Regions from separate parts of the Chryseobacterium sp. Mn2064 genome, predicted to be linked through region 2. Evidence: riboswitches for the same ligand, from Rfam matches in the RefSeq annotation. Region 2 holds a riboswitch; the other holds the start of a gene.
What was found. A riboswitch is a leader RNA that binds a small molecule or an ion and turns the genes downstream of it on or off. The one in region 2 is predicted to bind S-adenosylmethionine.

Region 1 (4,567 bases), on a different contig from region 2:
GTCATTACTAAAAATTCCTTTGGTAACAATTTTAGATCCGGTAGTTGAAATATCCGCATAAGAATTGTTAAAGTACTGCTGCTGAAGTGAAGGTGCTCTAAAACCAGTTCCCACAGCTGCCCTTACAGCATAGTTTTTAACAAATTCATAGCGTATGGCAAGCTTTCCGTTCAAGGTACTTCCAAAATCTGAATAGTTTTCAAATCTTGCCGCAGCATCAATATTCAACTTTTTATCTAGATCATAAGAAACATCGGCATATACTGCAGTGGAATGTCTGTCTTTTCTAAGTGCATTTTTTGGAGAAAAACCAATAAAAGATTGTGAACCCCCAGCTGCTTCAGTTACTACCGATCCTTCTACCGCAACGTTACCATTAACATCATATTTAGCATAAGAAGCCTCATCTCCTGCCTTGATCTGGTACTGTTCGAACCTGAATTCTCCTCCAAAGGCAAAATTGAATCTGTTGATATTTTTAGAAACATCAAGATTGATTGTATTCTGAAGAAAGCTATGAGCTCCCGCATAAAAACTGGTTGGAGATTTAGCCCCCAATGAAGCATTATTGGTATTGCTTACGTTATAATTGAAGGTATTGCTTCCAAAAGTATTGCTCAGATCGATCAACCAATTATTTACATTATATTTTGCTCCTAAAGCATAGGAAACATCATAAATCTGAGAGTTTAATATGGCCTGAAATCCATTAGGATAGATGGATGAAACAATATTATTTTTTTCACTGGGAAGTCTTCTGAAGCCAAACCCTTTTCCTTCTTTGATGCTGAAACCTCCAAAAGAATAAAGTTTTAATCTGTCATTTAAAGGATATTCTGAGTTGAAAAACAATTGCCCCTGTTTAATCTGAGCATCTCCAATCTGGAAGTTGAAATCATCCCGGGTTAACCCTCTTGCTTTTATTTCAGCATCATCTGCATTTTTAGCATCGTTAAAGTTAGGCGCAAATTCATACGCAAAATTGTCTCCGAAAATATCAAGATCATGATTCTGCGTTCTTGTTGTTTTTCCTCTGTGGCTCAACTGTAACGATAGGTTAACATACCCTCTTTCCTTTCCAAGGGAAGCTCCGTAGTTGGCACCAGCCTGATAAGTATCTCCATCGTTTCTCCCACTCAATCCATAAGTGATACTCGCAGAAGCTCCCGGATTTTTTTTAAGGATAATATTAATGACTCCGGCAATGGCATCAGACCCATATTGTGCTGCAGCACCGTCTCTCAGAACTTCTATTTTTTCAATAGCAATGATAGGAATGGTACTCAAATCTGTCCCTACAGAACCATTTCCTACGGTATTCTGATAATTGACCAGAGAAGTGGTATGTCTTCTTTTTCCATTTACCAGAACCAGAACCTGATCCGGCCCCATGCCTCTTAAAGTAACAGGATCTATATGCTCTGTACCGTCTGAAGCAGATTGTCTCACGGAGTTAAATGAAGGAATCACGTAATTCAGTAAATCCTGAACCGTAATTTGAGGAGATGCTTTTTGTATTTTTTCGATATTGATAACATCTACAGGAACTGGTGTTTCCAGTTTTGTTCTTTTAGCATTACGGTTTCCGACGATAATGATATCTTCGATCTGTTTTCCTTTTTCCTCCTGTTCCTGAGCTGCTATTCCAATAGTTCCAAGCAGTAATACAGCTATGCTTAATTGTTTCATTTTTTGTTTTGTCCATTAAAAATAAATCCGGCGAAATTTCTCCGCAGATATTTAAGACTTCAAGAAATGGAATTCATATAAGAATGTTGACTTCACTTATCTCCCCCAACGGGTTGGAATTAGCACCTTTACACCTTTGGAATAGTGTCGGTTGCTAAGGTTTCATTGGGCCAAATCCCTCCACCTTTCTTGATAAATCTACTGCAAAGGTAGAGTATTTTTTTTATATGTAAAAAGGCAAATCTGCTAATTTGCAAATTTGCCCTTTTATGTGTTTGATATCGTGAATATTAATTTATCTCACAATCATTTTCTGAATCGCAATTCCTGTATCTGATTTTAATTGAACCAGATACGTCCCGGCAGGATAATTTACTTTCCATTCGTAAGTTCCGTTTTCCTGGTTCAATTTAAACGAGTCTAATTTTTTTCCACTCATATCTGAAATGACAATCTCTCCGTTCTTAGCTTTGTTAAAAACCAGTTGTACCTGCCCGTTCTTTATAGGATTATCGGCAATCTGAAGCGAAAGTCTGTGGGTCGCATTTACATCTGCTGTTGACAGCGCTCCTGCATAGTTTCCAAAGATTCTGAACTCTCCGGGTTGCAGGCTGATAGGAGTAGTTGTAGAAGCTATATTAGAAACAGTGTTATCCATAAGGTTCTGCCATTGCCCTGTATAAGGAAAATAAGGAACAACATTTTGTACAGAAGTGCTATAATTAGCCAAAACCACTATATTTTTCATTCCAGTAAGCGCATCATCATATACATAGATTCTTGTAATCAATCCATCCGGATCATTGGTAAGATTATTAGATTCTATGGTATACGTTTTAGATTTAAACACCTGATGAGCATTTCGGATGTCAATAATTTTTGCCCATGTGTCATAAACCGCTTTTCTGGCAACATCAGTATCATATCCTAAACTAAAAGCAACAGGTTTCTCATCTGTTCTACATCCATTATCAATAGTTCCGTTTGCACATCGGTTGATACTGAATTCATAGCCAAGTTCACCAAACTGCCAGATCATTTTTGGGCCGGGAACGGTGAAGAATGTAGCTCCGAACGTTTTCATTCTGTCAAGCGCTGTATTGAGGTTTTTAACGTTATAACTTCCATTAACAGCACCGTAAGCAAGATTTTTAAACATGAGTCTTTCTTCGTCATGGCTTTCACCATATCCTACCGCACGCATATTCGTAAACCCATGAAGACTGTGGTTCATTCTGTCATAATTGCTGTTCTCTTTATAGCCCATGGTATTTTGGTTGTAAGGATCGGTCTGTTTATTCCAAAGCAGTACACCTTTTCCTTCTGAAACTCTGTAATTGGCCCATTGCTGCTCTTCGGCATCTGTTCCCAAATGTTCAAAAATCATATAGGAATTCGGATCTATAGCCCACTGTCTGTCTGCATAGTGTTTCAGAATGTCTACTCTATCCTGCTGATAAGCGTTGGTACAGGCTTCATCATTTTCAGAACAGCTTTGGGTGAATCCTTTTGTAAGATCCCATCGGAAACCGTCTATATGATATTCTGTAAGCCATTGCTGCAGACATCTTTCAACGTAATATTGAGTGGAAAGGCTGGTATGGTTAAAGTCATTGAAGACATTATAAGAATGTTTCGGAACCTGGTTGAAATAAGGATTGTCTGCCGCTACGTCTCCATAGCCATCACCATCCGGATCAATATTCCAAAGTCTTACTAAAGGAGATCTTCCTGTTGCATGGTTGAAAGCTACATCCAGAATAACGGCAATTCCGTTTTGATGACAGAGATCTACAAATTCTTTAAATTTTTCAGGAGTTCCATAGGCTTTATCCAGCGCATAATGGAAAGAGGTATTATATCCCCATGAAAGATTTCCGTCAAATTCCATGATAGGAAGCAGCTCGATAGCGTTAATTTTTAAGTTTTTTAAATACGAGATCTTGCTAATCAATGACTGCCAGTTTTTTTCCTGTGTGAAATCTCTTAATAACAACTCATATACAATAAGATCTTCTTTGGCTGGTCGCTGAAAATTGGTTACCTGCCAATTGTATGAAGCCTGGCCTGTTTTGAAACTAGACACTTCGAAACCCTGACCTGACGGAAATGTTGGTAAATTCGGATAAGTGGTTGCGGAAATCCATTGATCATCATAAGAAGATAAAATTTGGGGAGAATAAGGGTCTGCTACTTTTCTCAAATCGTTTGTTCTGTACTGGAACGTATACAACTGTTGAGGTGTAAGGCCTGTAAGCTCTATCCAGTAAAGATCAGGATTTGTGGTATCTTTTTTCATTAAATAACTATCATTCACAGTCCAGTTATTGAAACTTCCGATCACATGAACAAAATTTTTACCGGGTGCATATAACGCCAGTCCTACTCTGGTCTGGTCTGTAGGATGGTAATTAATTCCCTGCTTTATCCAGCTTGGTATCACTTCAGAAATTACATTCCTGGGAGTCTGGAGCATAAATGATACACTTTTGGAACTTGAACCCTGGGTTGCAATAAGTTCCATATTGGCATCTTGCGAAACGGTATAACTATAAGAAAATGATGGTGAAGGAGTTGATGTAGAATTTACAACAGCTCCGTTAGCTTTTAACTGAAATGTTGCATTGACGTTGGTAGTTGCAGTGATATTGATTGAATTTCCTGCCGCAACCGAGGTAAGGCTATTGGCCAAAGGGTTGGTAAGAGTAAGATTTAAAATCCCAACATTCACAAAAATATCCGGTGACGTTTGGTGACTCCCGGTTTTGTCTTTTAGTAAAAATCCAAATCTTCCAATTCCTGTCCTGCCGAAAAAAGCAGTCGGAGTAAAGGTTAAAGAATACGTATCTGTTCCTGCGTTGTAAACAAGTTTATTAAG
Region 2 (4,567 bases):
TTTCCATATAGTTTTAATTTTAATAATGTACAATGTATCCCGGAGTTGTTATTTTTATACTTCGCTCAATACAACCTTTGGCATTATTATCTTCATCATTGATGATACATTGTACATTTTATCTGTATACATTATTTTGTTTCACTTACTCTTAAAATATCCCCGAATACTCCTCTTGCCGTTACCAGTGCTCCGGCTCCAGCTCCCATGATTACAATTGGGTTCTCTCCGTAACTTTCTGTATAAATTTCAAAGATTGAATCTGAACCTTTTAACTGTCCTAAGGCTGAAGTTGCCGGAACGGAAATCAATTTTACATCCAACTCCCCTTTGTCTTTCTGAAGATCGCCATGCAAATCACCTACATATCTCAATACATGACCCGGCTCCTGGTTCTCTTTTATTTTCTGATATTCTTTATCCAGTTCTTCCAGTCTTGTCAGGAATTCCGATTTTGAAACTTCAAGTAAGCTTTCAGGAACAAGATTTTGAATATTGATGTCACTAAACTCATTGATCAAATCCAGCTCTCTTGCCAGAATCAATAATTTTCTTGCCACATCATTCCCGGATAAGTCTTCTCTTGGATCTGGTTCTGTGTATCCTTTTTCCAAAGCTTCGTTGATGATGGTTGAAAATTTGTCATCTCTTAAAGAAAAATTGTTGAAAACATAACTTAATGTTCCAGAGAAAACGCCTTTAATTCTTGTGATATTTTCCCCAGAAAGGTGTAGTAATTTGATGGTATCAATCAACGGAAGACCTGCTCCAACATTCGTTTCGTACAGATATCTTCTGTTATTTTTATTCAAAGTATATCTTAGCTTTCGGTATTCTTCAATGGGAAGGGTATTAAAAATCTTGTTGGAAGAAACCAAATCAAAACCGTTTTCAGCCAAAGCATGATAGTTATGAACAAAATCTTTACTTGCCGTGTTATCCACAACGATTAGATTTTCCAATTGATTTTCGTTGGAGAAATTGATCAGCTCCTGAACATTTGATGGATGTTCTGCCGTTACTACTTCCTCACTCCACTTATCATCAAATCCTTTTTTGTTAAATGCTATTTTTTTGGAATTCGCAACTGCCACCACTTTAAGATCTATATTCTTACGTCTTTTGATCTCCTCTGAAGATTCTAAAACCTGATTAATTAAGGTTTTCCCTACGTTTCCATGACCTATAATAGCCAGATGAACCGTTTTGGGCTTTTTGAAAATTTCAGATTCTATGATATTCTTGGTCTTTTCGTCCTGAGAAGAAGTCACTACAATATTTACTCTATTTTCTCCTGCGATCTGATTTAAAAGCAGTGGAAATACATTATTTCTCGCCAGTTCAGCAAGGACTTTATTAAAATCTTCTGATACAAAACCTAGTACAGAAACATTATTGATGCTATAAATTTGGGAAACTTTCCCTGATTTTCTTTCTGCTTCAAACTCATCAATAAGACAGGCTACGGCTTTTTCCGCATCATTTTCATGAACCAATATTGAGATTCCGTTTTCTACAGCCTGCTGAGAGATTACTCCTACACTGATTCGTGCTAAAGTAAGCGCTTTGAAGATTCTTCCATCAATTCCGATTTCGCCTAAAAAATCTTCGCCTTCAAATTTGATGATTGATCTGTTCTTTAAAAATTTTATTTCATTACCCTTTTTCATTACTTTATAAAATGTTTTTTATGATATTATTTAATTGTTGATATTCCATTAGGAAGGCATCATGCCCGTGTATAGATTGGATCTCGTGATAAGAGGCATCCTTATTTTTCTCTTTCAATTTCTCGAAGCACATTCGGATTTCAGAAGCGGGAAAAAACAGGTCTGTATCTACGGAGATCATGTGCATTCGTGCTTCTATTCTCTCTAAGGCTGTTTCATCAGCGTTGATATTCATCAGTAAATGATTCATCAATTGATATGCTTTCAAACTAAACCTTTCGTTTAAAGCATTACCGTGATATATTAACCAATCTTCTGATTCTAAACGCTGTTTGTCCTGATTGTATGTATTCTGAAATCTGCTGTTGAGCGATTGTGGAGTTCTGTAACACAACATGGCATGAATTCTTGCTTTCTGTAAAGGCTCATCTTTATCATTTAATAAAAATTTCTGAACCAGACATTGCGCATGAAGCCAGTCGTGTGTTCTATAATCACAAGCTATCGGGATAAATATTTCTGCCAACTTAGGTTGCTTGGCAAGCATTTCCCAGGCAATTCCTCCTCCCAGAGATCCTCCAATAATGGCATATAAGTTTTTGATATGTAAAGCTTCCAATCCTTTCAGAAATAGATTGGCTATATCTGAAGGGGTGAAGTCTTCATAGTCTTCAATTAAAAAGGTATCATAACCGTTTCCGGGTATATTGAAACAAAGAACGGTATATTGTTCCGTATCTACGACCTGATGTTTACCTACCAAATTTTTCCACCACCCTTTTTCTCCGGATACTGTTGAATTTCCGGTAAGTGCATGGTTGATAAGAATAATGGGAGCTGTAAACAGGTCTTTCCCGAAAAGCTCATAGCTTAACGAGATATTCCATTCCTTTTGGGAATTGGTTTGATACGAAAGATTAATATAGTTTAGTTCTGTTTTCAATTCTATTATTTTAATACAATTGAAAATGCCACAGGAAATGGCTGAAAAGAACTTCAGTAAGTTATCTGTCCAAAATTACTTTGGTAGAACGTAGCACCTTCTCTGCTTGCGCAAAGGGTTGCTAAGGTTTCATAGGGTCTAATCCCTCAACCTTTCTTGATAACATTTTCAATATTTGAATGAACGAATGGTACAAAGGTAGCTCTTTTCTTTTAATTTCAAAAAAAAAATAATTTAATATTTTAAAAAGCCCTTAAACACAAGTATTTCAGAGCTATATTAATAATTATTCAGATGAAAGGAATTGGAATTATTTTTCAAAAAAACTAACTTCGTGTAGAAAAATGTTGAGATATGACTGCCGAAAAGGATAGATTACAAGATACCAAATGGAAAAACTGGGGACCTTATGTAAGCAACCGGCAATGGGGTAACGTACGGGAAGATTACAGTAGAGACGGAAATGCCTGGAACTTCACCAACCATAATAACGCGGAGAGCTATGCCTACCGCTGGGGAGAAGAAGGTATTGCCGGAATATCGGATGTAAAGCAGCTGTTTTGCTTTGCATTTTCATTCTGGAACAAGAAAGATAAGATCGTAAAGGAGCGTTTCTTTGGTTTGAGCAATCCACAGGGAAATCACGGGGAAGATATTAAAGAAATTTTTTATTATCTGGATAACACCCCTACCCACAGCTATATGAAGATGGTGTATAAATATCCCATCAATACGTTTCCTTATGATGACCTCGTTACGGAAAACGGAAGACGTAGCAAAAAAGATCCGGAGTATGAAATCTTTGATACAGGAATCTTTGACAATGATGAATATTTCGATATTTTTATTGAATACTGTAAAGCTGATCACAACGATATCCTCGCCAGAATCACTGTATGTAACCGCAGTCAGCATAATGCTCCGATTGTTGTAATACCAACAGCCTGGTTCCGAAACAACTGGAAATGGGGATACAATACTTATAAGGCAGAAATGAATGCTTTTTCTCAGGATGGAAGTATTAATATCTGCCATGACAGCATTTCTATCAAGAAATTGTATGCAAGAAACGTCAATGCACAGCGTGTATTCTGTGATAATGAAACCAATACTTCTAAACTGTATGGAAATCCTTTGCCTGAACATCATTATTTCAAAGATGGAATCAATGATTTTCTGATTCATGGAACCAATACCATTAATCCAGAACAAAAAGGCACAAAAGCTTCTTTTCTGATTGATGAAATCATCGAAGCAGGAGAATCAAAGGTTTTTGAATTCAGATTATGCCCCAATGAAACAGATGCTCCTTTTTCCGGATTTGATGAAATTTTCAGTAATAGAAAAGCTGAAGCTGAAGATTTTTACAACGAAATTCAATATGATACTACCAATGAAGATGAAAGAAATGTACAAAGACAAGCCTTCGCAGGACTTCTCTGGAACAAACAGTTTTATCATTATAATATCGGAAAATGGCTAAAAGGTGATCCCAATTTTGAAGCTCCTAGGAATTTTAATGAATATGTAAGAAATACAGAATGGAACCATCTTCACAATAAAGATATCATTTCCATGCCCGATAAATGGGAATATCCATGGTATGCAACGTGGGATCTGGCTTTCCACTGTGTTCCTTTTTCCATTATTGATGCTGAATTTGCCAAAGGCCAACTTCTGTTGTTGACAAAAGAATGGTATATGCATCCTAACGGGCAGCTTCCCGCTTATGAATGGAATATGAGTGATGTGAATCCTCCTGTACACGCCTGGTCGTGCTTCCGTGTTTTTAAAATTGATGAAAAAGCCAACGGTAAACCAGATTTACTGTTTCTTGAAAAAGTTTTTCAAAAACTACTCCTCAATTTCACATGGTGGGTGAATAGAAAGGATAAAAATGGTAAAAATATTTTCGGCGGTGGTTTCCTTGGCCTGGATAATATTGGTGCTTTTG

Region 1: another riboswitch for S-adenosylmethionine. It lies ahead of ACL9RH_RS20015 (TonB-dependent receptor plug domain-containing protein); the one in region 2 lies ahead of ACL9RH_RS17495 (alpha/beta fold hydrolase).

What each region holds. Positions count from the first base shown of each region.
Region 1 is NZ_JBMOUE010000006.1:80,454-85,020, reverse strand. It holds gene ACL9RH_RS20015 (TonB-dependent receptor plug domain-containing protein) at 1-1,689, opposite strand, end outside; SAM riboswitch class I at 1,783-1,888, opposite strand; gene ACL9RH_RS20010 (alpha-amylase family glycosyl hydrolase) at 1,985-4,567, opposite strand, start outside.
Region 2 is NZ_JBMOUE010000004.1:507,078-511,644, reverse strand. It holds gene ACL9RH_RS17505 (O-succinylhomoserine sulfhydrylase) at 1-7, opposite strand, end outside; gene ACL9RH_RS17500 (ACT domain-containing protein) at 132-1,670, opposite strand; gene ACL9RH_RS17495 (alpha/beta fold hydrolase) at 1,675-2,613, opposite strand; SAM riboswitch class I at 2,672-2,779, opposite strand; gene ACL9RH_RS17490 (MGH1-like glycoside hydrolase domain-containing protein) at 2,968-4,567, shown strand, end outside.